Regions from separate parts of the Shewanella sp. S23-S33 genome, predicted to be linked through region 1. Evidence: predicted binding sites of a transcription regulator. Region 1 holds the regulator's gene; each other region holds the start of a gene.

Region 1 (7,377 bases):
CACTGCGTGAACTCACAGATCTGTTACTCCTAAGTCAAAATAAATTCACTTCGGCCCATGGAATGAGTATATGAGTCGTGTGACACTCGCGATTATCGCTTTTTTTGGAACCGCACTAGCGCTTTACTGGCAGGTCCAGAACAAACACAGCGGTGATTCCGATAACAGAGTAAAAGATCAAAATACCCCAGATTTCATCGTTGAAGATCTGCGCAGTGTTGAGTTCAATGAGCAAGGACTAGTGAATAGCCGTGTGACAGCGAAACACATGGAACATTATGATTCAACGAATCAAACTTTCTTTACTCAACCTGTTTATCTTGTTTATCCAGACCAAGGTAAAGCACAATGGCAGCTCAGGGCAGATCAGGGCAAGCTAAACAAGGAAACTGGCAAGGTTGTATTAGAAAATAATGTTATTATCGATGCCATTAGCCCAGAAGAACCGATTCAGACCTTGTCCACCAGTTATCTGGAACTCGATCTCAACACTATGATAATGACCTCTGACCGTACCATTTACGTCACAGGGAAAGATTTTAATATTCAAGGCCAAGGCCTTTATGCCGACCTCAACGCGCAAGAAGTGCAATTGACCAGTCAGGTAGTAGGAACATATGAAGCAAAATAACGTATTACTTGCCAGCCTAATGCTAATTATGAGCATGAGTGCTTTCGCGAAAGTGGGCGATTTAAAGCAAGAAGTCAAAATTAAAGCTGTGAGCCAAACTGCGGATATCAAAAACAACCAGATCATCTTCTTTGGTCCGGTGGAAGTTACCCAAGGCTCAATAAAAATCCAAGCAAATGAACTGCGTGCATTTTCCGCTGAAGGTGAAAATAGCAAAACTTTAGTCGCCACAGGCAACCCTGCTACGTATAGCCAGATATTAGACGATGGCCGTCCTGCATCGGCTAGCGCGAAAGAAATTCGTTACGATATGGCAAGCCGCACCTTAACTCTGAAAGGTATGGCGTCATTAGATCAAGCAGGTAGCCAAGTTACAGGCAATTTAATCCGCTATAACATGATTCAACAGAAATTGATGGCCGAGAGTACTGGCAGTGGTGACGATCGCGTGATCACTATTATTCAGCCTGAAAACTATCAAGATGATGCTAAATCAGACGCTCCGGCGGATAAACCTGTAAAAAAGCAGGACTCTAAATGACCCAAATCACCTTAAGAGCACAAAATCTGGCGAAAAGTTACAAGAGTCGCCAAGTGGTTAAAGACGTCAGTCTGACGGTAAAAACCGGTCAAGTCGTTGGCCTACTCGGTCCGAACGGCGCGGGTAAAACCACGACCTTTTACATGGTTGTCGGGCTAGTGAAGAGCGATAAGGGACATATCTTTATCGACGATGATGATTTAACCGCAGATCCTATGCATCTGCGTGCCCGCAAAGGCATAGGTTACTTACCGCAGGAAGCCAGTATCTTTCGTAAGCTAACTGTTCATGACAACATCATGGCCGTACTGCAAACTCGTAAAGAACTTAAAAACGAAGAACGAGAAGAAGAACTAGAACATCTGCTCGAAGAGTTTCATATCACCCACATCCGTGACAGCCAAGGCATGTCATTGTCGGGTGGCGAACGTCGTCGCGTCGAAATTGCGCGGGCTTTAGCCGCTAATCCTAAGTTCATTTTGCTCGATGAACCGTTTGCCGGCGTCGATCCTATTTCGGTTATCGACATCAAGAAGATTATCGAACAACTCAAAAGTCGCGGCCTTGGCGTACTGATCACAGACCATAATGTCCGCGAGACATTAGATGTATGTGAACATGCTTATATTGTGAGTCACGGAAACCTGATTGCCGAAGGAACTCCAGCAGAGATCTTAGACAATCAGCAAGTTAGGGCTGTGTACTTAGGTGAACAATTCAGGCTATAGTTAATCGAGCGAAGCCTATGGAGACAATTTATACCGCCATTGGGCTTCACTCAAAATGATAATAAGCGACCTCATCCAACAATAATAACGTAGGGATCAGCGGTAACATGAAAGCGTCACTCCAGCTCAAACTGGGTCAACAGTTAACCATGACGCCACAATTACAACAGGCCATACGTCTGTTGCAACTGTCGTCATTAGAACTGCAGCAAGAGATCCAGCAAGCATTAGATTCTAATCCCCTTCTCGAGCTGGAAGAGGATCAATTCGACGCCACTAAAACCCCTGTAAACCAAACGCTATCCGATACGGATTTCAGTGAATCTAGCACTCTGCCACCAGAAAAAGACAGCTCCACCATAGACACGGCAGAGTCGCTAACCAAAGAATCCATGCCCGATGAGCTCCCCATGGACACCACATGGGATGAAGTGTTTACCGCCTCCCCAAACTCAGGCCCCGGCGGTAGTCGTGAAGACGATATGCCCTTCCAAGGCGAGACCAGTGAAGGTTTGTACGAACACTTAGAATGGCAAAAAAACCTCACGCCGTTTTCTGAAACCGATTTAGCCATTGCCACCGCCATTATTGATGCCATCGACGATCAGGGCTATCTCACCCAAAGCACTGAAGAAATTCTCGAAGCTATGGGCAATCCTGAAGTTGAGCTTGACGAAGTCGAAGCCGTACTCAAGCGCATTCAGCATTTTGATCCCATAGGCGTTGCCGCCCGCGATTTAAGTGAATGCCTGCTGATCCAACTGTCGCATTTCGCCGCTGATACTCCCAACCTAGAAAACGCCCGTATGCTGATCAAAGATCATTTAGATCTGATCGCCGCCCGTGATTTTAGGTTATTGATGCGTAAGACTAAATTAAAAGAAGATGAATTAAGGGATGGTATAGCACTTATCCAAACCCTCAATCCTCGCCCAGGTTTGTTGATCACGCCCAATAATGACGAATACGTTATCCCAGATGTGTCTGTGTCGAAGAAAAATGGCCGCTGGGTCGTTGAGCTTAATCCTGACTGCATGCCAAAAATCAATGTAAATCAACATTATGCTTCTATGGCACGCAGTACCAAAAACCAAGCCGATAGCCAATTTATTCGCGGCCATCTGCAAGAGGCTAAATGGTTTATTAAGAGCTTAGAAAGCCGTAACGATACTTTGCTTAAAGTTGCTAATTGCATAGTGCAATATCAGCAAGGTTTCTTTGAGTATGGTGAAGAAGCCATGAAGCCTATGGTGCTTAACGATATTGCCGAAGCGGTAGAAATGCATGAGTCCACCATCTCACGGGTCACAACTCAAAAATACATGCATACCCCTAAGGGACTTTTTGAACTAAAATACTTCTTCTCTAGCCACGTCGGTACTGACGATGGTGGTGAGTGCTCATCCACAGCAATCAGAGCCTTTATAAAGAAACTGGTTGCAGCGGAAAACCAGAAAAAACCATTAAGCGATAGTAAGATGGCACAACTTCTGGCAGAACAAGGGATCAACGTAGCCCGTAGAACCATTGCGAAGTACCGAGAGGCTATGCTTATTCCACCTTCTAATCAGCGTAAAAGTTTATAACCTACAGTGGATATCGGAGGACGTTTCTATGCAAATAAACCTAAGTGGACACCATGTCGAAATTACCGAATCGTTACGTGCATATGTAGAAGAAAAGTTTTCAAAACTTGAACGCCATTTCGAACAGATCAATAATGTGCACGTTGTGCTCAATGTTGAGAAAATGCAACAGATTGCCGAAGCGAGAATAAACCTCATAGGTGGTGAAGTTTTTGCTACTTCAGAGCATGCTGACATGTATGCTGCTATAGACGCCCTGATTGACAAGCTTGACCGTCAGGTTATTAAACACAAAGAGAAGTTAACAAAACACTAATAATGGAACTTTGTACCATACTGCGGCCGGAGTGCACTACCTGCGCCACTCCGGGCAGCAAGAAAAAGGTACTGGAACTCATCAGCGACTTAGTCGCTGCCCAGTACCCGACCCTCTCATCTCAAGAGATATTCGAAAGCCTAGTGGCGCGCGAAAAGATGGGGAGCACAGGTATAGGTAACGGCATCGCCATTCCACATGGTCGACTAGCCGATATAGATCAGCCCATTGCCATACTAATTAAGTGTGAAGAGCCGATAGCATTTGATGCTATCGATAAGCAACCTGTTGATATTTTATTTGCACTACTGGTGCCTGCAGACCAATGTCAGCAGCACTTAAGTACTTTGTCTTGCATGGCCGAAAAGCTGAGCGACAAGCAAATATTAAAGCAATTACGCAAGACGCATGATGAAACGGAACTCTATCAGGTAATCACTGGATGAAACTGGTCATAGTGTCGGGCCGCTCAGGCTCAGGCAAATCTGTCGCCCTTAGGGTACTCGAAGATCTCGGCTATTATTGTGTCGATAACCTTCCCTTGCCATTGATTGGCAGTTTGCTTGAGCAACTCAAAGGCAGTAACGATCTCGTCGCCATCAGTGTCGACGTGCGTAACATGCCTGAGCAGGATAAGGTCTTAGTAAAACAACTCGCTAGCCTACCTCCAGATACTGAGTTAACGAGCTTCTTCCTTAACTCCAGCGATAAAATTCTGCTTAAGCGTTACAGCGAAACCCGCCGTTTGCATCCTTTGTCGAAGAGCCGAGTCTCTTTGCAAGAAGCGATAAAGCTGGAGGGAAAACTGCTCGAGCCTATGTCAAAACTGGTCGATCACTACATAGATACGTCGAATCTGAATATCTATGATTTAAGCGACCAAGTCAGACAAATTCTCCTTGGTAGTGTCGATAAAGAACTCGTGATCAACTTCGAGTCCTTTGGCTTTAAGCACGGAATGCCCACCGAAGCCGACTTTATGTTCGATGTGCGCTTCCTGCCCAATCCCCACTGGGAGTTGGCGCTGCGGCCATTGACTGGCTTAGATGAACCCGTAGCTGAGTTCTTAAATCGTCAACCACTGGTCAATAAGTTCATCTGGCAAATCGAAAATTTACTGGAGACTTGGCTGCCGCACCTCGAGCGTAACAATCGCAGTTATTTAACGGTAGCCATTGGCTGCACAGGTGGACAGCACAGATCGGTTTACGTCGCAGAGCAATTGGCCAAACGCTTTAGTAACGGTAAACATAAAGTTTATGCCCGTCATCGAGAGCTCAACAATGCCAAAACTTGAACGTCAGATAACCATCTGTAATAAGCTCGGTTTACATGCCCGTGCCGCCACTAAGTTGGTGGTACTGGCTTCCGAGTTTGATGCGACCATCACCTTAATCCAAGGCGATAAACAAGCATCGGCCGCCAGTGTACTTGGCTTACTGATGCTTGAAACTGGCATGGGTAAGACCATCAAGCTTATCGCCGAAGGCCCAGATGCAGAGCCGGCGCTCGATGCCATTTGTGCCTTAATCGACGCTAAGTTTGACGAAGCCTGTTAGTTTCACTTCACACTAAGCACTTCATCGTTAGTTTCACTTCATGTCTAGTTTAAAAAACTTGCCATTCACACATGGCAAAACATTTGTCGCTCGACGATACAAGCCACAGGCGATTACACTAGCGGTCATTGCGCTGGCGCTGGCCTTACCTTAGCCGTCTTAATCTATGTCATCGACTGACGCTTAGTCACCGTAAAATCCTAGCCCAACACTAAGATCTCAAACCAATTTGCCGCACAATGGAGGACAAATGCCCGTAGATAATGCAGAAAACGATCACACCGGACATAGTCTTGACCAGTTAAACCAAGCGCTTAGCAGCGGCATGTTCGTACACGTGCGCAATATGCTGCAAAAAATGGCCGCCTCAGATATCGCGCTGATCTTAGAATCATCACCGCCAAGTGCCAGACAAGTATTGTGGCAGCTCATCGATCAGGAACAAATAGGTGACATACTCGATGAGTTGAGTGAAGAACTCAAAGACCCACTGATCCGCAGCATGAGCCCTGAGCGAGTCGCGAAAGCGACAGCAAGCATGGACACCGACGATCTCGCCTATATTCTGCGAAGTCTACCCGACGCAGTTTACAAACAAGTGCTGCAGTCGATGACGGAACAAAATCGCCTGAGGGTAGAACAAGCCCTATCTTATCCAGATGAGACCGCCGGCAGCTTGATGAACACAGATACAGTCACCTTAAGACCCGATGTGAATATCGATGTGGTGCTGCGCTATCTTCGGCAAAGGGGCAACCTACCCGACACCACAGATACCTTATATGTGGTCGACAAACAGGACAAAGTCCTTGGCGGTGTTAGGCTGGCAGATCTACTGACTTGCGCGCCAAGCACCACAATTCGCAATATCATGGATCCCAATATTCAAAGTATTCCGGTGAGCATGTCCGACAGCGAAGTCGCGCAGAAATTCGAACGCAATGACTGGGTATCGGCACCTGTCGTCGACAGTGATGGTAAGCTGCTCGGGCGTATCACAATCGATGACGTAGTCGATGTTATCCGCGAAGATGCTGAACATTCCATGATGGGTATGGCGGGGATGGACGGAGATGAAGATACCTTTGGTCCTGTACTAAAAAGTACCCTACGTCGCTCGCTCTGGCTCACGATTAACTTATTCGCCGCCCTGCTCGCCTCGTCGGTCAGCAATATGTTTGAAGGCACTATTGAGCAATTTGCCACTATCGCCATCCTAATGACGATTGTCCCTAGCATGGGCGGTGTTGCCGGTAATCAGACCTTAGCGCTCGTGATCCGTGGTATTGCTTTAGGACATATAGGCCAAAGCAACGCCCGCTGGCTTATCGGTAAAGAGCTATCGATTGGTTTTCTCAATGGCTTGATGTGGTCGATTTTAGTCTTTGTCGCCGTGTGGCTATGGAAGGATGATATGGCACTGGCGGGATTAATTGGTAGCGCGATGCTGATCAATATGACAGTAGCTGGGCTTGCAGGTGCGAGTATTCCATTGATTTTAAAACGACTTAAAATCGATCCTGCCCTCGCTGGCGGTATGGTGCTCACCACAGTCACTGACGTGGTTGGCCTGTTCGCCTTCCTCGGGTTAGCGACGCTCTACCTGATGAACTAACGCTTTAACAGTTTGAGCTAATAACAAAAACGGCACCTCAAAGGTGTCGTTTTTTATCCCGCTGGAAAGCTAAAAAAGGCTATTTTACCGGAGGTTGAAAACCATAACTGCTCAGAATCGCTTGACCTTTTGTCGATAGAATAAACTCAGCTAACGGCTTAGCGGCAGTATTAGCGCCTTGTAAAACCAGTAAACCATAGTCGGCACCCACGGCAAGTTCCTGCGGTAAATCGATGATTTGTAAACTCGGCACTTCTTTTTTAGCCAGCACAGCATTAGTGCAATAGGTTAAAAAGATATCCGCTTGCTTGTTTTCCATCACCCAGCCATAGGGATTGCGATCTTTAGGCGGTTTAACACTCTCAGGGCCGCCCGTCAGTTGTAATGCCTTGGTCTCTAAC
Region 2 (7,377 bases), on a different contig from region 1:
AGACACGAGTCGCTTTGCAACAAGCAGCCCAACCACGGCTCAACAAAAAGAGACATTAAGCAGCATGCCAATGAATGCCCTAAGCACGCCCAATAAAAACGCCACTCAAGCAGAGCTAAAAGACGCGGCATTTTTAAGCAATCAGCAACTCGCCCGTGAAGCCCATTTAGCCTTTTTACAAAGCCGTGCTGAAGGCTTGAAACTAGCCGATGCCTTGATGAAAGCCCAGCTTGCCAGCGAGTTAGCCGTCAATGGCCAAGCTGCGCCAGTACAACAGCAAGCCATTGTTCAGGCATCTGCGACAGCGGTTCTTCCACATCCAGTGCTTTATCCCAATCATGCAAAAGTGCCTGAGTACACGCCGCCAACACCGATAAGCAAGCCTTGCATTTGGGATTATGCGGATTTAGTCGAGTACGCCGAAGGTGATATTGCTAAAGTATTTGGCCCAGATTATGCCATTATCGACAGCTATTCGCGTCGTGTACGCCTGCCAACGACTGACTATTTGCTAGTATCTCGGGTAACGAAATTAAACGCCCAGATGAACCAATATCAGCCTTGCACTATGACCACGGAATACGACATTCCTGTGGACGCGCCGTATTTGGTCGATGGCCAAATCCCTTGGGCCGTGGCGGTCGAATCGGGTCAATGCGACTTGATGCTGATCAGCTACTTAGGTATCGATTTTGAAAATAAAGGCGAGCGCGTTTATCGCCTGCTCGATTGCACCCTGACCTTCCTTGGCGACTTACCGCGCGGTGGCGACACCCTGCGCTACGACATTTCCATCAATCACTTTGCCCGCAATGGTGATACCTTGTTGTTGTTCTTCTTCTCCTACGAATGTTTCGTGGGCGACAAGCTGATCCTGAAAATGGATGGCGGCTGTGCCGGCTTCTTCACCGATAAAGAACTGGCCGACGGCAAAGGCGTTATTCACACCGAAGCCGAAATCAAAGCGCGCAACCTCGCCTTGAATAATCCGAATAAACCGTGCTTTAATCCGCTGCTTGATTGCGCGCAAAACCAATTTGATTACAGCCAAATCCATAAACTGCTCGGCGCCGATATCGGTGGCTGTTTTGGCGGCGCACACGCGGCGCATCAAGCCCAATATGGTTTGCAGCCCTCTTTATGTTTTGCCTCCGAAAAATTCCTGATGATTGAACAGGTCAGCAATCTTGAGGTGCATGGCGGTGCGTGGGGCTTAGGCTCAGTGCAAGGCCATAAGCAGCTCGAAGCTGATCATTGGTATTTCCCGTGTCATTTCAAGGGCGACCAAGTGATGGCGGGATCGTTAATGGCCGAAGGCTGTGGTCAATTACTGCAATTCTTTATGCTGCATATTGGGATGCACGCCAGCACAGAAGAAGGGGGCGTCAAAAACGGTCGTTTCCAACCGCTCGAAAATGCGTCACAAAAAGTGCGCTGTCGCGGTCAAGTCTTGCCGCAATCTGGCCTGCTCACCTATCGTATGGAAATCACCGAAATCGGTATGAGCCCGCGCCCGTATGCTAAGGCGAATATCGATATTTTGCTCAATGGCAAAGTGGTCGTGGATTTCCAAAACCTTGGAGTGATGATCAAAGAAGAAGCCGAATGCACCCGCTACCTCGCGGATAATGCCAACAGCACAGTTAACCATGTAGCTAAAAAAGCTGTTTCGGCTGCGCCGCTTGTTTCAACAGCACCCGTATTGTTAGCCGCGCCGCTGATGGCGCAGCTGCCCGATTTAACTGCGCCAACCAACAAAGGCGTAGTGCCGCTTAAGCATGTGTCTGCGCCGATTGCGCCAGCGGATTCAAAGTATGCTAACCGCGTGCCCGATACCCTGCCGTTCACGCCGTACCACATGTTCGAATTTGCCACTGGCGACATCGAAAACTGCTTCGGCCCCGATTTCAGCATCTATCGCGGCCTAATTCCACCGCGCACGCCTTGCGGTGATTTGCAGCTCACGACTCGCGTCATTGCGATTGACGGCAAACGCGGCGAACTGAAAAAGCCCTCTTCGTGTATAGCCGAATACGAAGTGCCTGCAAACGCTTGGTATTACGATAAAAACAGCCATCACGCCGTTATGCCCTATTCTGTGCTGATGGAAATATCACTGCAGCCAAACGGTTTTATCTCAGGTTATATGGGCACCACCTTGGGCTTCCCCGGCCAAGAGTTGTTTTTCCGTAACTTGGACGGTAGCGGTAAGCTGCTGCGCCACGTGGATTTACGCGGCAAAACCATAATGAACGACTCACGTTTGTTATCGACTGTGATTGCTGGCAGTAACATCATCCAAAATTTCAGTTTTGAATTAAGCTGCGATGGCGAGCCTTTCTACCAAGGTAAAGCGGTATTTGGTTACTTCAAGGGCGATGCACTGAAAAACCAGTTAGGCATAGACAACGGCAAGATAACTCAGCCTTGGCATGTGCAAAATGGCATAGCCGCCGATAGCCAAATCAATCTGTTAGATAAACAACATCGCAGCTTTAATGCACCACAAGGTCAGCCACATTACCGTTTAGCGGGCGGTCAACTTAACTTTATCGACAAGGCTGAAATCGTGAAAGCCGGCGGTAAAGCGGGCCTTGGCTATTTATACGCCGAGCGCACCATTGACCCGAGTGATTGGTTCTTCCAATTCCATTTCCATCAAGATCCTGTGATGCCAGGCTCCTTAGGGGTTGAAGCCATTATCGAGCTGATGCAAACCTATGCGATTAACCAAGACCTTGGTGCGGGTTTTAAGAATCCTAAATTTGGGCAGATTTTATCGGATATCAAATGGAAATATCGCGGCCAAATTAACCCATTAAACAAGCAGATGTCGCTAGATGTACACATTACCAGCGTGACAGACGACAATGGCAAACGCATCATTATGGGCGATGCCAACTTGAGTAAAGATGGTCTGCGGATTTATGAAGTTAAAGATATCGCCATCTGTATTGAAGAAGCCTAGCGAGTTTACGCAGTTAGAAAGACGCTAATCTCGAATAACGAATAACGAATAACGAATAGTTGCGCCGCCTTGGCTATCCACATCACCAAGGCGGCACAAATAACATGAGAACACCTATGACTAGCCATACTCTAGATCAATTCAATAGCAATAACGAAAAACTCAGCCCTTGGCCGTGGCAAGTCAACGATGCAGAGCTGTGCTTTGATATCGACGCATTAGGCAAAAAACTCAAAGATTTAAGCCAAGCCTGTTACTTAGTGAATCACAGTGAAAAAGGCTTAGGCATAGCGCAAACAGCCGAAGTCACCACAAGCGACAGCCAAGCGCCACTAGGCTCACACCCCGTCAGCGCCTTTGCGCCCGCCCTTGGCACCCAAAGTTTAGGCGACAGTAATTTTCGCCGCGTACACGGGGTTAAATACGCTTACTACGCTGGCGCTATGGCTAACGGTATTGCCTCGGAAGAACTGGTTATCGCGCTGGGCCAAGCGGGCATTTTGTGTTCGTTTGGCGCGGCGGGGTTAATCCCATCCCGCGTTGAAGCGGCCATTACTCGCATTCAAGCGGCGCTACCCAATGGTCCTTACGCCTTTAATTTAATTCACAGCCCAAGCGAGCCCGCATTAGAGCGCGGCAGTGTTGAGTTGTTCTTAAAACATAAAGTGCGCACGGTCGAAGCCTCGGCATTTTTAGGCTTAACGCCGCAAATCGTCTATTACCGCGCCGCAGGTTTGAGCCGCGACGAACATGGCGAAATCGTCATTGGCAACAAAGTCATCGCAAAAATCAGCCGCACCGAAGTCGCGACTAAGTTTATGGAGCCAGCGCCAGCCAAAATCCTCCAGCAACTAGTGAGTGACGGCCTTATCAGCCAAGACCAAATGGCGATGGCGCAACTCGTGCCGATGGCGGACGACATCACAGCCGAAGCCGACTCAGGCGGCCATACCGACAATCGTCCATTGGTCACGCTATTGCCGACGATTTTGGCGCTCAAAGATGAAATCCAAGCTAAGTATCAATATAAAACGCCCATCCGTGTTGGCGCAGGCGGCGGCGTCGGCACACCCGATGCAGCATTAGCCACCTTCAACATGGGTGCGGCATTCATCGTCACAGGTTCTATCAACCAAGCTTGCGTCGAAGCGGGCGCCAGCGAACACACACGTAAGTTACTCGCCACCACAGAAATGGCCGATGTGACTATGGCGCCTGCCGCCGATATGTTCGAAATGGGCGTGAAATTACAAGTGGTTAAGCGCGGCACTTTGTTCCCGATGCGCGCCAATAAGCTTTATGAGATCTACACCCGTTACGATTCGATTGATGCCATCCCTGCGGACGAGCGTAAAAAGCTCGAAGAGCAAGTGTTCCGCTCATCACTCGATGACATTTGGGCTGGCACAGTAGCCCACTTTAACGAGCGCGATCCTAAGCAAATCGAGCGCGCACTGGATAACCCCAAACGTAAGATGGCGCTGATTTTCCGCTGGTATTTGGGTCTATCGAGCCGCTGGTCAAACACAGGCGAAGTCGGCCGCGAAATGGATTACCAAATTTGGGCAGGCCCAGCGCTCGGCGCATTTAATGCGTGGGCCAAAGGCAGTTATTTAGATGACTATAAGGCCCGTAATGCGGTGGATTTAGCCAAACATTTAATGGTGGGCGCAGCATATCAATCCCGCATTAACCTGCTGTTATCCCAAGGCGCGAGCATTCCAGTTAGCCTGCAACGCTGGAAACCATTAAATCGTTTTTAAACGTATTTAGCTCATATCATCTTGTATTATAAGATCATAATATCTTCAAGCCGACACAAACTCACAGTGTCGGCTTTTATTTGTCTTTACTTATGAACGACATCAGCTCACAGTCTTTGATTCAACGTATTAGGCTGAAACTCTTACCGAAGCTTAGGTAAAAATTGCCTACCCCTCTTTTAATTCACTCACACCATTTTAAATAAAATGATTTAAATTATATTTAAAATCAATTAACTACTTAAAATTTTTAAAGTTGGCATTAAGATCGCAATCAAGTAAGAGCCATTAGCCGTTACCTTACAAGTGACACAAACGGTCATGAGAAGGATTAATACAAGGGCAGGAGGTTATTATGCTAGGTTGGACATTAGTATTTCTAGTTGTTGCCGTGATTGCCGGGTTGTTAGGATTTGCTGGGATTGCTGGCGCAGCGGCGGGAATAGCGAAAATCATTTTCTTCATATTTATTGTGTTATTAGTGATTTCTCTGCTGATCAATGCCCTTAAGGGTAAATCACCGCGACTATAATTTTTTTTAGAAAAGGAGATAGATATGAAACCATTTACCCTGATGACAAGTGCAGCATTCGCATTATTACTCGCCCTAGGTTTAACGGCCTGTAGTGATAACAAAGCCGAAGACGCGGGCGAAAAAATCGATGAAGTAATGACTGATACAGGTAACGCCATCGAAGATGCCTGTGAAGAAGTCAAAGAAGGTGTTAAAGCTAAAGATACTAAGTGCTAAACAAACCTGACTTTAGGGTGGCAATAGACTCGTCTACTGCCACCCTTTTGGTTTAGACTCGCTCATTTCTGCATCTCTCATCTCGACATCTATCCATTCAAGTGCAACGATTTTAACCAAGAACAATGGCATTGGAGGACTTGCATGCTAACGAAGATCCACATCAAATATTTGTACACTGCAGGTGCAGTATTGTTAGCCTATTTTGCAGTAACAGACACTTCTCCCCTGCTCACTTTCATTTGTGCATGGACAAGTCTGTCACTGTTTTTAGTCGGTTCCGCCTATTGGTTTAATCTCGCCAGTATTTTTAGAAAACGCCAAGATGGCACTATTCCTTGGTATATTCGTTGGGGTTTTATTCCCTTTTTATTAGGCTGTCGACTCTATAACCACTGGGCCAGAAAATACGATTCAGTACCGCCCATGCAAAGGATTGATGAACATCTGTATCTCGGCTGTAGACTCTTTTCCGCAGATCTGGAAAAGATTAAAGCCAATAAGATCACTGCCATTCTGGATGTCACCGCTGAATTTGATGGCTTAGATTGGTCGCAATTTGAAGATCATATCGAGTATTTAAATATTCCCATCCTCGACCATAGCGTACCGACTAGCGCCCAACTCAATCAAGCCGTTAACTGGCTGCACCGCCAAGTGCGCGCCAATAAACAGGTACTCATCCACTGTGCTATGGGTCGTGGCCGCTCAGTGCTGGTACTCGCCGCTTATTTGGTTTGTAAAGATAAACAACAGCACTTCGCCGAAGTACTGCAGCAGATAAAGCAAATTCGCAAAACCGCTGGCTTAAACAAATGGCAATTACGCGCGCTCGATCGCATGCTCAGTCAAGGGAAAATTAACATCCACAAAGTAGCGTGGATTATCGCCAACCCAGTTTCAGGTGGCGGGAAATGGCAAGAATACCGCGAGCAAATCCAAGATGAACTCAAAGCCTATTTTGACCTAACGTTAAAACTCACAACAGCAGACGAAACCGCAAATGTCTTCGCCGAGCAAGCCCGTAATGCAGGCGCTGATATTATTATCGCCTGTGGTGGCGATGGTACTGTGACTGAAGTGGCCTCTCAAATCGTCGATACGGATATCGTCTTAGGCATCATTCCTCTTGGCACAACTAATGCCCTCAGCCATGCCCTCTTTGGTTTAGGCAGTAAGCTTATTCCTATCTCTCAGGCGCTGGATAATATTATTCAAGGGCATTGCCAAGCCATTGATACCGCGCGTTGTAATGAGGCGTTAGTGTTGTTGCTCGTAGGCATAGGGTTTGAGCAACAAATGATTGAATCCGCAAACCGTGAGCGTAAAAATGCTCTCGGCCAGTTTGCCTACCTCGATGGCTTATGGCGCGCAGTGAATGCCGATATCACTTTAACCATCCAGCTCAGCTTAGATGATGCAAAACCCACAACATTGACGACCCATAGCCTAATCGTTGCCAATGCCGCACCGTTTACCAGCGTGTTGGCGCAGGGCGATGGCGAGCCAAACATGACCGACGGTTTACTCGACATTACTTGGTTGGATGCTGGCGATGAACCCAAAGAGCAGTTGCTTAGCCTCGCTGAATTAGCGATTGCGGGATGGGTAAAAGAAGGCAATAAAAATGTGCGAGATCAACAAGCGAGTGCAAGTAAAGTCCATCATGCCCATGCTAAAAAGGTCACCATCAGCAGCCAGCCTAAGTGTAAATATGTGATTGATGGTGAAGTATTTGAGCCTGCAGATCTCACTATTGAAGTCCAGCCAGCATCTCTTAAAGTGTTTGTTCCTTATCAGGAAACCACTGAGCAAGATGAGTGATCGTTGTGGAGGACATCCAGCCTAACTTTTTAGGCTGGATGACTGAGCATTTATAGAACGAACAAAAAATA
Region 3 (7,377 bases), on a different contig from region 1:
TCCAGTAGTGGAGAACTGACCGCTGTTGTTAGTGTGCCTTTGTTATCTAGCATGGAAATGGCATTGTGGTTCAAATTGGTAAAGTAATGATTACCTTGTTTGGACGTTGCTGCGCCATCTGATACAGGCTTGGCTCCGACTAATTTTACCGTGGCGATAATTTTATCATTATTGCCTGTTTGTAAAGCCGCAGTCGATAACTGATACCAGTGAGTGCCATTCATTGCACCATAATAGAGTGTACTTCCGTCGGCAGATAAACTGATTGGATTGACCGCTACACTGGCGACTTTGCCATTAAACAATGTTGTTTTGTTATCTATGTTCATTACTGCATCCGTTTCGGCCTGCAGCGAGCTATGACCTGAAAAACGTATTGTATGACCATCGTCGATACGCACCGCTAAGAGGCCAGGGTTGGCGATATCAGCTAAATAAATCCAGCCTTTTTGAGAGTCGACAACCAAATCCTGCATAAAGCTGCCTTTAGGCGCGAGAGCTTGTGGTAGGACGATTTGTTTATATAGACTGCCGTCCTTAATGTTGAATCCCCAAATTCTTGTCTGGCCTAATTCTAACCCCATATCTGCGGTCCAGAGGTGTCCAGCCTTGTCCTGAGCAATACCTAATAAGGTATCAAATTGAGCAGTATTGGCTGTCGATGTTTTTTGCAAATCCATTGAAGGCCAAGCTTTATAAGCGTTGGTCTCACGATTAACTTCAATCAATTGCAAACCTGATGGTGTATCAAATGGATGTACTGTGGCAAAAATCCGACCTTGTGCAGTGACGCTGACATTGCCAGGTCGTATTGGCAATTCAGCGACTGTTTCAAGACTTCCTACTGCTGGGGTGGCGTTCACAAAACTACTGGCTGTCAAAGAAAGCCATAATGCTGTTGTTAATAAGTGTTTCATATTCTATCTCCGCTTTTTCTGTTTAAGGGCTGTAGAATAGGAGTTATTATTTACAAAAAAAAGAGTATAAAGTTTAGCTCTGTTTCAATATTAATTTGATAATTAATGTTTATTCAGCAGTCGTTTCACCGGTCTCGACTTGCTGCTCGTACTTGCTGAGCTTGTTGTAGAGGGTTTTAACGCTGATCCCCAGTTGTTCGGCGGTATCCGTTTTATTACCCTGAGTGGTTTCTAGTGCTTGATAAATAGCGATTCTCTCTAAATCATCTAAGCGCATGCCTTGGGGGATAACAACTTGTTCACCACCACATAAACCCACTTCATTCGTCTGAGGTAGCTGTAAATGGCTGGGTAAAATATCCTGATCGGCCAGAATATAGGCTCGCTCAATAGCATGTTTTAATTCGCGCACATTACCAGACCAAGGGTACTTAGCAATCATCTGAATACAGTCTTCAGCTAAGCTCTTATTCTGCTTTTCGGCCACGTTACGATAGGCAAGAAAATGCTGCGCAAGCCCAATAATATCCTCGCCACGTTCCCGTAAGGGCGGAACGCGAATGGGAAACTGAGCCAAACGAAAGTACAAATCTTCTCGAAATAACCCAGCCTCTATCGCCACTATGGGATCACGGTTAGTCGCTGCCACAATACGTACGTTTGCACGTTGCACTTTGTCGCCACCCACAGGACGATACTCGCTATTTTCCAACACTCTGAGTAACTTCACTTGATGATCAATCGGCATTTCGGTGACTTCATCGAGAAACAAGGTCCCGCCTTCAGCCTGTTCAAATACGCCTTTGTGATCGCGATTCGCCCCCGTAAATGCGCCTTTGACATGACCAAACAGCTCACTGTCGACCAATTCTGGGCTTAATGCACCACAGTTAATCGCAATAAAAGGCTCGTTCACCCTAGGGCTGGCAAGATGTATGGTATTAGCAACCAGTTCTTTCCCGACCCCACTTTCCCCAATAATCAGCACATTACTGCCTGTCGCAGAGACGCGACGAATTGTACGATATAGCTTGTGCATAGGAGCTGATGAACCAACAAGCAAACCGTATTGGTCTAGCTCGCTAGCAAAAGGATGCAGTCGATTAGGCGATGATGCTAAATACTGTGCAAAATCAGCAAAAATTTCGCTGATTAGCGGCATATCGTAAGGTTTGCGAAAGTGGTAACCCGCAAAATGAGACATTAACTGATCAAGATTAGGGTTTGGCTGACCGTCGGAGAGAAAAATAAACTCAATATTTGACATGGCCGCATTATCCAGCAGCACAAGGTAATCTTCACGACTAAGACTGGATAACTCAATAATGGCAACATCGACGTGATTTGCCTCTAGCTGCTCTATCCAAGGCAAGTCATCGACACTGCGTAGCTTATTAAAGTCAGCAGCGCCAGCAAGTTCGATGATTGCTTGCTCGGCGCTAACATCCTGCAAGTGATAAAAAAGTGTCAGTCGAGCCATGCGTATCTACTCCCTGTATGAAAAACTACTGTATGTCAGCCATGAAATTTTAACAACAGCAACGGTAATAGTTGCCGATGTTCTAAGATGATATCTCGATGAACTGAGAATATCAGTCTAAAAATCAGCCTGTTAAAATATCATTAAAAACGAGAACAGAATATGCATGGTAGCTGAACGAAACAAAATCAGTTTACCCAAGCAGTTAAACAATCTATGTCGAACACTGGCATTAGGAGGCCCATAATGAAGTCTAATGTTGTGCAACATCAGACTGATATCCGCGCCGATATCATGTTGATCGATGAAATCATCAAGCTGAATCAAGAAGGACTCATATTTTACAACCAAGCGAGGAGGTATGTCGAAGACTATAATCTTAAACGTGTTTTTTCCGCCAAAGCTAACATCCACCAACGAATGTTAACTCGGTTTGAACAGCTGAGACGTTTGGCTGACGAGCCAATTAATGGCCTAAGTCACACCGTGCCCGTCACTTATACTCAAGCAACAGAATTGCTGCAACAGTGCCAAATTTCGCAGGCTATGACCGCCCTTGTCGATATAGAGCAGCAAGTGCTAATCCAAATAAAACAAGCAGTAAGGCAAGCGCATCAGCCACAACTTGCAAACCAACTTGCAGAGGGCGCCGCTTGGCTGCAAATGAGTTACGACGGTACGGGATCGCTCAATCACCATTAATTCCCTGTCGCTAAGTGAGCCATATTTAACCGACTCCCCTCCACTTTTATTACAGACATAATACCGCACTGATGAGTGCGGTTTTTTATGCTCGAATGATGGCTCAGCATGCCAGAAAAAATTACATTTTGTCGGTAAAAAAGACCGACCAAAAGGAAAATCCCAAGGTATAAAAACGCCAGATAAAACAATTAAAACATTAAAAATCATCATCTTAAAAACATTGGCACGATTAGCGCATTATCTAGCTTCGAGAAAACAACGGAGGATATGATTATGAAAACTACAACAGCATCAGTACTAGTGGCTTTACTTGTCGGTTCAATCAGTTTAAATGTGGCCGCCGCCCAAGATTGGAAAGGCGGAACCAAGGATGCGTGGATCGATGGAAAAGCAGAAACCACTTTACTGCTCAACACAAATCTCAATTCCTTCGACATCATTACAGATGTCAAAGATGGTAAAGTGACGTTAACAGGTAAAGTGGAAAGCAGTGTGGATAAAGCCCTCGCCACAGAGCTCATCAAGAGCTTAGATGGGGTGAAAGATGTCGATAACCAACTCACTGTGATGAATGAAAAAGAAGGCACCAGTGAAGTTGTTGCCACCTTAACTGACTCTAAAGTTGCCACAGTCATCAAAACGCGTTTACTGTTTTCAACTGACGTATCCGGCACCCAAATTAATGTGGATGTTGCCAATGGCATAGTCACATTGAAAGGTGAAGTTGCCAGCGATGCAGAACGTCAACTAGCACTGAAAATTGCCGAAAATACCGACGATGTGAAAAAGGTCGTTGATAAAATTAAAGTGGTTAAAAAAGTGTCTTAACTCTCGCGACAACGGCATTTTTTAAATTAAACGTATTTTAAGTAACAGCACACCGATCTAGACTCAAGGTTCGATAGTGCTTTATGAAAAAAGAATCAAAAAAACCAGCCTCAGCTGGTTTTTTTTATGCCCATTTTCAGACTCAATCGAAAAGAATTACTCGCTTAAATTAAGAAGGGTGAATTCAGATGACTCGAATGATAATAAAGGAGAAGAGTTACAGAAAACTGAGCTAAAACGCAGGCGTTACTCAAGCTTCAAAGCCAAACTAAGCTTCAAAGCCAAACTGGAATGCATAAAAATGTTGGCCATTCTCAATATTGATGGTCATAGTGCCAGTTAACCCCTGCAACTCCCCCGCCCCAGAATGGGGTACCACTTCTAAGATCAGACGATTTTGTCCATCGGTCATAATGCCAAAATGTTGTAATACAAAACTGCCCTGCTTACCGCACAAATTACCAACCACTTGTTCAATGGCCACATAGCCAGCTGAGCCCTTGACTGACGTCATAGCACTGAGCATTTCCCCCTTGCTGCGCCCCTCAAGCTCACCATAAAAGGTTTTATCTAAGCCCATACGTCCTAACGTCACACCACCAATGCCAGTAGCATAGGGGCTATCAGGAGTGAGCTTAACATCAAATTTCCCAGTGATTTTGCTAACTTGCATGACACTCTCCTTGTCGAAATCTTATGCTGACCTATTGCCTGCTAACGCTTGCTACTGAAGCAAACATCACCCACTGACCGAAAAACAACTTAGCATAAGCCTGCGTAGATCCATAATGGCATTTACACGCTACTTATGTATGCTGGTCTCACTCACTATCATCTCTATGGTTTTGACTATTTCAGGGCTTTCAGACATGGGTTGGTCAGACGCTCTATCGCGATAAGTCACAGCAATTTTGAATGGGGCTTCGAAAGGATAAACAGGTTCAATACTATCCACCTCGATTCGATCACCAAGCATGACACTGCCTAAGTGTTTCAAGCTATTGTGTTTAAAATCCAGATTAAACAATCCAAGATACCAAAATACGCCTGAACCTTGAGTCGTCACAATAAAGGGCGCCACAAAAGGCATAGTTTGCATTTTAGGATCATCTTGAATCGGTGCGTCACTTTGGGTGTCCGGCTCTAGAGCGGGATCGAAATTTAACGGTGTAATGCGTAAGTAATCAAGTAATGCTCGACCTTTTACCTCACCATCTTGGTAGTCGCCCATAGCAAACTCTGTTTGTTTGATCTTAATAAAATGAGTCAATGCAACGGACTTGCCGCCCTCAGGCAGTATTATTTCAACAGGATTGGCGGTATTTAAGCTAAAGAGTTTAAGCATCACTTCTGATGCATTCGCCACAGGCTTTACCTCAAAAGGTGTCACAGTTTCGATCTCATTCGCCTGAGCCTGAGTTTTTTCATGCGCCATGGCTTCATCGTATTGCATCACCTGTCCATCTTCCATCACCATATAAATATCATCATTGGTCATGTTGAAACGGTAAATACCCGCAGCAAGTAAGGCTAATACCACTAAGGTTGCCGCTATGGTTAATTTTACAAACGTACTCATCTTCTCTCCCCAATCGCGCTCGTTATGCGCTACTTTTCTAACACCGATAAACTTCAAATCAATGTCGGAGCAGTATTACAGATACTGAGTTAAAGCGAAGTGGGTAAAGTGTAAAAAATGCCGCTATTTTGAATTTTGTCAGGCTAAGTTCAGATTGTCCTTAGCAAAGATAACTAAAGGCATTGAATTTTTATCACCTTACCGTCTTCAAGCTTAAAAAATGCATCTTGCGGCATGTCTTGTGCCCATAAAGCTTGATAATCCAGATCCGCATAAATACCGCGAAACACGGCCCCAGATAAAGCATGAGAAACGACAATGACACGTTCAGGTACGCTCGGATCGTTCAGCCAATCCTTAAGACGCTCAGTTATACTGGCAAATGACTCAGCATTTGGAGCATAGGTATACCAGTCGACGATGTGACTTAACTCAGGCTGGGTTTGCTTAATGTCAGGGACGCGCTGCTGTTCCCAATCACCAAGACCAAATTCAATTAAACGCGCATCCTTTTGTAACCGTGCAATAGGAAAACCAATTTGTTGACAAATAATTTCGGCAGTCTGTACTGCTCGCCCTAAAGGACTAACATAAAATGCCCATTCATCCACACTGTAGATACGCTGCATCAGTACTTCCCCAACCGCTTGTGCCTGTAACTTTCCCAACGCCGTTAGAGGAGAATTACAACGTCCCTGTAAACGTAACTCTGCGTTAAATTGTGTCTGCCCATGACGTAATAGATAAATCGTTTTTTTAATCAATTTGAGAACCTAGAAACATATTGCTGAAATACAGACTTAGTGTTATGTGCTAAGCTACGCTTTGGCATTGATAATGGGAAATGTCATTATTCAGTATCAAATGACGTCCTTTAGCATCAGAATGTAAAATACTCAAACTTACTGGACGAATGGTATTCCAAAGTGTTTCAGAATTTTGTTCAGTCAGGAAATAATTAGTCAATAATTTAACCATCAAAGATTCTAATACAATAAGCACATTACCACTGTATATCATGCCAATATTTTCAATGATTTCAAAAAGACGTTTCTCTACTATTTTTAATTGAGCATAAATAGATGAGCAAAAACCACGGGATTGCAACATCATAGTATGAATACACAGGGTTAAATCAAAACATTCTCCATTAACGTCAAAATCGGCTTTAAAATCCTCCAATGCTAACTTTTTAATCACAGATATGGATTTTTTCCGTCCCCGGTTTAATATTCCAGCCGTTTCTATCGATAATGGTGACGTGCAAGAGTATACCATTTCAAACCGAGTATCCCTCAATGAGTTTGCTAGCATATTTGCATGCAATTCTCCGAGATTAGACAGTGAATGATGAGAAGGTGCAGACAGGTCGTACACTTCTAAAGATTTTGCATCCCCTTGACTAATTAGATATATAGTAGCCAATTAAATCACCTCAAATTTTATAGTAAGTTCGACAATCTTAGCCGAGAGCAAGCTAAAGCAACCTACACTCGGCTACATTTTAGACGGTTAAAAAACGTGGCGGACACCTAATGTAATAACTTTATCGTCGCCAACATCTTGCTTTATACCAGACAATCTATATTCGCCTTCGTATAAGGAAAAATGAGTATAAACTCGAGTCGATTTAGTCACTTTTTTGTCGATACCAATAGTAAACTGGCTGATATCAACGTCAGTCACCTCATCATTTTGGCCAACAAGTTTAGAAAAGTAGCCACCTAATCCAGAACGATCTTTACCAAACTCAGCTTTTAATGTTATACCCAATAAATCGTAGGTAGCATTGATAAAATAGGAGTGTCCTTCCATATTGGAAAACGTCAAACTTTCAGTATGTTGAAATATCCCACCAAGTTTAACGT
Region 4 (7,377 bases), on a different contig from region 1:
TGCGAGCTAACCCCAAGCAAATATTGCTGTTCGCCCACCTGAACCAAGACTAAACGCTCTTTTTGACCGAGGGAAGTCACAGCAATGGTCTTTAGTACGCCATTGGTCGTGGGGACCAAATTAAACCTTCTCAGTAAATAAGCTAACGCGAAAATTAATAATAAAACCAGAATCAAGCCACCTAACATACTTGCTAAGGTCGCAACTTGAGAAGGTTCTGCCATTTTTGTAGCAGCAGGCGCTATTGAAGCAATATTCGCTGCGCCTTCCCCACCGAGGCTATCTGCGCTCGCTTGAACCGCTACCACTAAACTCTGTATTACCGATGTGCTCATTTAAAGTTCCAACGACTTTTACATCTCGTATTATTTAAGCTTTTTAATTCGCTCAGTTTGACTGATCACATCCGTTAAGCGAATACCGAATTTATCGTTTACCACCACCACTTCACCGTGAGCTATAAGCGTGCCATTGACCATCACATCTAACGGTTCACCTGCGACTCTATCTAACTCAACCACAGAACCTTGGTTAAGTTGTAATAAGTTTCGAATACTAATATAGCTACGGCCCACTTCCATCGAAATGGTGACAGGAATATCTAAAATTGTATCTAACTTAGCCGCTTCAGCCTTAGAAATAGGTCTTGAATCATCAACCAGCTCATCGAGTTCAATTGCGTTGGCTTCTTCTAACGCTTGTTCTGCCATTGCTGCAGCCCAATCATCCGTATCGTCTGTGCTCATCTTACTTCACCTTATAATTCTGATATATCACGAGATTTACCCTTACGCGTCACCAATTGCAGCTCAGATTTAACTGTCTCTGGCCGAGGGATTTTCTCACATATTTTAAGTGCTAGGTTATCTCTAGAACGGCCCATTTTACAACGATATGTCGGTAAATCCTCGATTTTCATCATGATAAACTCGGGTAACTCAATCGGAATAATATCGCCCGCTTTAAAATTCATGACCTCTTTGAGCGTTAATTCATGTTCAACAATATTGGCATCGAACCCAACCTTCACATCCATGATTTCATCGTGCAATGCCTGTGACCAACGCATATCAGTATCTTGCTTGTCACTTTGCACACCCGCATCGAGTAACTCTCGGATAGGTTCAATCATGGAGTAAGGCATAGTGATGTGAAAATCACCACCGCCTCCATCGACTTCAATATGGAAGGAATTAATCACCACAACTTCGGTAGGACTAACAATGTTCGCCATGGCGGGGTTGACTTCAGAGTCCAAATAATCAAACTCAACATCCATTACGGGCGCCCAAGCATCTTTATAATCTTCAAATATAATCTTAAGCAGTAACTGTACGATTCGTCTTTCTGTCGGCGTAAATTCTCGCCCTTCAATCTTGGCATGGAAACGCCCATCGCCACCAAAGAAGTTATCCACTAGGATAAATACCAGTCGCGCTTCCATGGTGATCAATGCTGTGCCTTTGAGTGGGCTAAAACGCACCATATTCAAGCTAGTTGGCACAAAAAGCGTATGTACGTACTCACCAAACTTGAGCATCTGTACACCGTTGATCGACACTTCGGCCGCTCGGCGCATCATATTAAACATACTAATGCGTAAATGGCGCGCAAAACGCTCATTCACGATTTCCAGCGTCGGCATACGCCCACGAACTATTCGATCTTGGGAAGAGAAATCGTAGGAACGGGCATCTTCTCCAACAGCGTCAATTTCGTCATCATCGACGTCATCAACCCCGTGCAATAGCGCATCAATTTCGTCTTGGCTTAATAAATCACTCACTATATTGCCTTCGCCTCTTTTGGTGCTGAAGTTAAAGGATTATTGCATTACAAAACCGGTAAATAGTACTTTCTCGACAACTTTACGCCCAGTTACTGACTGTAGAGTATTTTGCACACTCAGAAGTGCTAACTGCCGTAACTCATCCTTCCCCGCTTGCGTGCTGAGCTTTTGCACATCTGCACCACTAAAGGTCGTTAAAAGCGCATCTTCAATCAGCGGAATATGTTTTTGTGTTAGCACATCATCATCGGTACCACGCACCATAAGCTGCACTTTAATCTCAACTAAACGAGCCCTATCAGGCCCAGGTAAGTTGAATAAGAAAGGACGCGGCATAGGCACGTATGATGCGGTAGCCACTGCTCCTGATGCTGGAACTTCAGCCTGAACTGCACCATCGGCAGCTACGGCGGGAACCTCTTCGGTACCGCTTCCTATAAAGAACCAGACGCCGCCACCGATTAACAGCGCGACTAAAACGCCTAGACCAGCAAAAATAAATAGTTTCTTCTTACTCTTAGGCTCTTCAGTACTTTCAAGTTCTAACGATTCTTCCTTAGCCATCACTATTCTCTTTAATTTAGGCGGAAACTCATTACAGTTTTATTTGAAACGTAATTATGTCAGTCATCGCTATAGGTTACCTGCTTAAGCGTAATAATCTATACCTGAAGTTACACTAATCGCTTGATTTAAACCTAAATGTAACTCTTCTGCCGAGATTTCATCCATATCAGCCGCATTTGAACTGCCGCCATCACCGAAACTACCTTCCCGACGCTCACCTTGATCGCCTTGAGAAACATGGCTGTCAGCCAACTGCATCCCTTGCTCTTGCAATAACTCACGTAATCTTGGCATAGCTTGTTCAACCAGATCGCGCGTTTGCGGCTGAGTAACATGAAACTGTACTTGGGTTTGGTCGCCATGCACTTGGATCTTTACCAACATATGCCCAAGTTCAGGTGGATCGAGCCGGATTTCCGCATGTTGGATGCCTTGACTCACCATAGTAATCAATTGCTGCTTCATCACAGGTGAAAATCGTTGGATCATCTCCTGCATTTGGTTTTGCTGTTCTACTCCTTGACGCAATGACAGCTGAACTTGCATGGTTTCTTGGCGATTTAATTGTGACATCGAGAGTGTCTGTATGGATGATGTCGACTTAAGTTCTGAGAAAGTATTACTATCATCCATAAAACTTTCGTCTCTGGGAATATCCATCGCAACCGTTAATTTAGCATCTTTCAGTAATAGGTTAGCAGCCAAATCGGAATTGGGACTCCCATCAAGATCACTTTCTGTTACAGATGTTGTACCTAATGGTTCAGATGAAATTGAAGAGCCTAAGGTATTCAGGTCGAAAGTATTTCCCGAGGTAGCGATATTACCCGTATTGGGACTATTCACTGTCGAGCTGCTAGTCGTTGCTTTTGCCGCAGTGTTGGTTGCCGACTTTATCGTTGCACTGTTCGCTAAGCCCGCTTGATTAATCACAGCATTAAGTGTGACCTCATTCTCAACTAAAGACTCATCTATACTCACCCCGACTTCAGTGGCAGAGACAAGCTCAGTGTCTTCTAAAGGTAATTCTGAAGCGTCATCGGTCAAATTTGGATCAATCACAGCATCACTATCCGCTGACGCTTCAAGTATATTTGGGTCTATGGGAAGAATATGTACGAGTGACTTATCAGTCAAAGAAGATGGTTTCACGTCATCTGCGAATGAAATTGCTGCCATATCTGGGCTAGTAGAAACTAACTTTTGTAATTCAGCAGAAAAACCAGCTTCATCTATATCTGATGCCAGTTCAATCTCAGCAAAAACAGTAGAAACAGTAGAAACAGTAGAAACAGTAGATGCCAATGCTAAATCAGCAGAAATAGTAGGTGCCAATGTTGAATTATCAGAAACAGTAGGTGCCAATGCTGAATCAGCAGAAATAGTAGGTGCCAATGTTGAATTATCAGAAACAGTAGGTGCCAATGCTGAATCAGCAGAAATAGTAGAGGCCAATGCTGAATCGGCAGAAACAGTAGAGGCCAATGCTAAATCAGCAGAAATAGTAGATGCCAATGTTGAATTATCAGAAACAGTAGATGCCAATGCTGAGCCGGTTAATAACGCTGATGAAGTATCAATATTTTCTTCACCAGTTATATCTTCTTCAGCATTTAAAAATGCTAGCGGCAAACTATCTCCATCAGATGCCGTTTTCTTCATATCATTTGCCATGCTAATTTGGGCAAAAATGAGATTTACGTCGGCGTCATCAGTTGATATATCGTCATCTTTTACTTTATCAGCAGAGGTAACCTGCACAGTATCATCAGTGTTAGCAATGGTTTTTTTAGACGCAGAAATAGAAAATGAGCTAGCGGTGGCTGACGCAAGTGTAGATGAAAAGTCTTCATTATTAGACTCTTGGGAAGATGTCTTAGCGGAATTGGCCGCAGAGTTGCCTGTTTTACTTAACAGGATATTGGTCATTTGTTGCATAAGTGCTCCCAAACATCACCCAGCAAAAAAGAAAATGGCTAGGTAGAAACGTCAATTAAACACTGCGGTTGCAGGGTCATGGACTAAATCAAAGCAAATAAGATGCCAAAACATCAGGTTTTACGACAGCATATCGAAAAGAATTAACTCTGGGAGGTGTCAAATTGATGCTTATGCCATCAATACAAAAAACTAAAGAGCCTATCCGGCTCGCGAGCAGTAAAGATGCCTATCATTTCACTAACGTTGATGACGGCGATAAAATTGCTGGGAAGCAAATTCATCGGTCATTTTTTGCTCCCTTTTTTGTTCAACCACTTGACGCTTCTTCTCTTTACTGGCTAAGAGTAATTCTACTGCCTTACGTTTTTTTTGCTTTTCCAACCAATGTTGTTGTCGATATTCTTTTTGCTTTTCACCGTCGGCTACGACGCGATTTTGCTGGATAATAGCGTCATCAATCTGACGAATAAAACGGTGAAACTGGTGATAGTGACTAGCACTAATGGCTTGACCTTGCTGGGATTGCATTTGCTTCATGTATTCTAAGCGATAGTTATTTAGAGCACTGAGTTGATTCAACCGTTTTTGACACTCTAACTGCGCAGATTTTAACAATAAAGCCGCTTGTTCTTCGGCATCATTGGCAAGCTTTAACACTAACAACAAGGGATCGGCGTTAGCCATACTAGACCTCAATTAATTCGATGACGCCATTATTTGCACTGTGCAGCAAGTTGCCCAAGCATGACTTGGCTATCGGCAAAGCTAAATGCATCACGCATGGTTTGTCGCAAAAAAGCATTCATTGCTGGCTGCAGTCGTATCGCATTATCAATGCGAGGATCGCTTCCTTGGGCATAGGCCCCAATAGAAATCAAATCTCGATTTTGCTGATACAAAGAATAGGTTTGTTTCACGCGGCGCATCGCCTCCAAATGTTCATTGGAGATCACCATAGGCGCGACTCGGCTAATAGAAGCTTCAATATCAATCGCAGGATAGTGCCCCGAATCCGCAAGCGAACGTGACAAGACAATGTGACCATCGAGGATCGCCCGCGAAGCATCGGCAATGGGATCCTGTTGATCGTCCCCTTCCGTCAACACAGTATAAAATGCCGTAATTGAACCTTGCCCGGGGCCACCGTTTCCGGCGCGCTCAACTAAACGTGGCAATTTTGCAAACACAGAAGGCGGATAACCTTTAGTCGCAGGCGGTTCACCCACAGCCAAAGCAATTTCACGCTGCGCTTGGGCGTAGCGTGTTAAACTGTCCATAAGCAATAAAACGTTATAGCCTAAATCGCGAAAGTATTCGGCAATACGAGTCGAGGTTTCACAGGCGCGAAGGCGCATCAGAGGCGATGTATCCGCAGGCGCAGCAACAACGACTGAACGCGCTCGACCCTTCTCACCAAGAATTTCCTCAATAAACTCTTTCACTTCCCGGCCACGCTCACCCACTAGCCCAACCACAATAATGTCGGCGGTAGTACCGCGAGTCATCATACCTAAGAGCACACTCTTACCTACACCTGAGCCCGCAAACAAGCCCATACGTTGGCCTTTGCCCACGGTCAGCATAGCGTTGATAGCGCGAACGCCAACGTCCAGCGGTTCAGTAATAGCACGGCGGGATAAGGGATTAATGGCGGCGCTATGTCTTGGTGCTTGTTGATCGGTCTGCAACGCGCCTAAACCATCTAAAGGCACACCGTTACCATCGAGTACGCGTCCTAGCAGGGATAAACCAACATTGAGTCCAGTTTGTTCCCCCAAAGGCACAACCCGCGCACCGGGCAATACACCACGTAATTCTTCAATGGGCATTAAATATAATAGTTCGCCATCAAACCCGACCACCTCGGCGATTAACTCGCCCGCCATGGTTTCGATCGAACATAAACTGCCCACAGGCGCACGGCAACCGCTTGCTTCTAAGGTTAAGCCGACAACACGCACCAGTTGACCACTGGCCACAGCGCGAAATGGCGGCACCTTACCCTGATGATGATTAAGTCTATTCAGCAGTTGATGTTGGCGATTTTGCATCTGATTTTGCCTCTAATTGCTCACCTGTGTTTGAGGCAGATTGTATATCCTCAGCATGTTGAGAAACCGTATCGACAACCTGATCATCAAGCTCTGATCCCACAGCCTCAGAAGCAGCAACGTGTTTAGCGGTATCTTCAACCTCTATCGCCTCTTGCAATTGACGCTGCTTGTCACTTAAGTGAGCATGTTGGTTCCGTAAAGACTCAAACACAGCATCAATACGCGATGCGAGGGTCAAATCGACTAAAGAACGATGACTACTGAGAATACAGTCACCTGGGCTTAAGGAAGGGTCAACTTCAAGTTCCCACTTACTGCGGGTCAATTGAGCGCTGGAATAAAGTTGTTCGACTAAAATAACATCGTCAGGATGCAAGCGGATTGTGACTGTTTGTTCTTTTATCGGCAGTGATTCTATACCTAAGCGCAATGCCGAAAGCACTTGTTCTGGATGAGTTTTTAATTCGTGGCCAATGACAGATTTCGCTAATGTCATACTCAGGTTCAGTAGCGAAAGTTCAATATCGCCATCGAGCAATTGCAATGGTTTTTCAAATTGAGCTAATAAGGTTTCAAAACGCGAGAGCAATATTTTTGCTTGGGCTAAACCGGTTTCTAATCCTTGCTCATGCCCTTGGGCGAGCCCTTCAGTATGGCCCTGCTCTAACCCTTCTAAACGCCCTTTTTCTAGCCCTTGCTCATACCCTTGCTGCTTACCCTCGCTAAAGCCTTCTTCTTCGGCTTGGGCGCGAATGTCTTCAATCTCAGCCATAGTCGGTGGAGAAACACTTTCCACTGTAGTCGACTTAGCGGCTTGATGATTCGAATGGCCGAACAGATTTGAGATAGAATCATCATCGGCTTCAGTCACATCTGGCAGCGCCCAGTGACTAAATTCGACATCTCCTTCGCTCAAGACCTTATTCAACAATTTATTGTCGCTCGGATTAGAGGAACTCATCGCCACCACCGCCGCCTAACATGATTTCGCCGCTGTCACTTAAGCGACGAGCAATAGACAGGATT

Evidence for each region. The regulator sigma-54, encoded in region 1, starts transcription at its own class of promoters, with help from an activator protein. The targets are predictions, from matches to a motif close to GTTGGCACGNNNNTNGNNT.
Region 2: ACHA99_RS03855 (DUF1328 family protein) is a predicted target of sigma-54. The motif match lies at 4,987-5,005, and genes of this name have one in related genera.
Region 3: ACHA99_RS03890 (BON domain-containing protein) is a predicted target of sigma-54. The motif match lies at 3,322-3,340, and genes of this name have one in related genera.
Region 4: ACHA99_RS05270 (flagellar hook-length control protein FliK) is a predicted target of sigma-54. The motif match lies at 4,386-4,404, and genes of this name have one in related genera.

Annotation. Positions count from the first base shown of each region.
Region 1 is NZ_JBHFFD010000061.1:194,408-201,784, reverse strand. It holds gene kdsC (3-deoxy-manno-octulosonate-8-phosphatase KdsC) at 1-74, shown strand, start outside; gene lptC (LPS export ABC transporter periplasmic protein LptC) at 71-631, shown strand; gene lptA (lipopolysaccharide transport periplasmic protein LptA) at 618-1,172, shown strand; gene lptB (LPS export ABC transporter ATP-binding protein) at 1,169-1,900, shown strand; gene ACHA99_RS16835 (RNA polymerase factor sigma-54) at 2,008-3,486, shown strand; gene hpf (ribosome hibernation promoting factor) at 3,515-3,802, shown strand; gene ptsN (PTS IIA-like nitrogen regulatory protein PtsN) at 3,805-4,248, shown strand; gene rapZ (RNase adapter RapZ) at 4,245-5,099, shown strand; gene ACHA99_RS16815 (HPr family phosphocarrier protein) at 5,086-5,361, shown strand; gene mgtE (magnesium transporter) at 5,612-6,976, shown strand; gene ACHA99_RS16805 (molybdate ABC transporter substrate-binding protein) at 7,056-7,377, opposite strand, start outside.
Region 2 is NZ_JBHFFD010000014.1:128,024-135,400, forward strand. It holds gene ACHA99_RS03845 (beta-ketoacyl synthase N-terminal-like domain-containing protein) at 1-2,968, shown strand, start outside; gene pfaD (eicosapentaenoate synthase subunit PfaD) at 3,085-4,731, shown strand; gene ACHA99_RS03855 (DUF1328 family protein) at 5,087-5,263, shown strand; gene ACHA99_RS03860 (hypothetical protein) at 5,288-5,482, shown strand; gene ACHA99_RS03865 (diacylglycerol kinase family protein) at 5,627-7,306, shown strand; gene ACHA99_RS03870 (hypothetical protein) at 7,357-7,377, opposite strand, start outside.
Region 3 is NZ_JBHFFD010000014.1:136,413-143,789, forward strand. It holds gene ACHA99_RS03875 (major royal jelly family protein) at 1-917, opposite strand, end outside; gene ACHA99_RS03880 (sigma-54 interaction domain-containing protein) at 1,027-2,397, opposite strand; gene ACHA99_RS03885 (glutamyl-tRNA reductase) at 2,644-3,099, shown strand; gene ACHA99_RS03890 (BON domain-containing protein) at 3,376-3,930, shown strand; gene ACHA99_RS03895 (DUF3224 domain-containing protein) at 4,199-4,603, opposite strand; gene ACHA99_RS03900 (hypothetical protein) at 4,733-5,509, opposite strand; gene ACHA99_RS03905 (histidine phosphatase family protein) at 5,683-6,273, opposite strand; gene ACHA99_RS03910 (hypothetical protein) at 6,323-6,934, opposite strand; gene ACHA99_RS03915 (porin) at 7,022-7,377, opposite strand, start outside.
Region 4 is NZ_JBHFFD010000019.1:54,056-61,432, reverse strand. It holds gene fliO (flagellar biosynthetic protein FliO) at 1-335, opposite strand, end outside; gene fliN (flagellar motor switch protein FliN) at 366-746, opposite strand; gene fliM (flagellar motor switch protein FliM) at 758-1,786, opposite strand; gene fliL (flagellar basal body-associated protein FliL) at 1,826-2,353, opposite strand; gene ACHA99_RS05270 (flagellar hook-length control protein FliK) at 2,438-4,294, opposite strand; gene fliJ (flagellar export protein FliJ) at 4,535-4,981, opposite strand; gene fliI (flagellar protein export ATPase FliI) at 5,011-6,348, opposite strand; gene fliH (flagellar assembly protein FliH) at 6,317-7,312, opposite strand; gene fliG (flagellar motor switch protein FliG) at 7,299-7,377, opposite strand, start outside.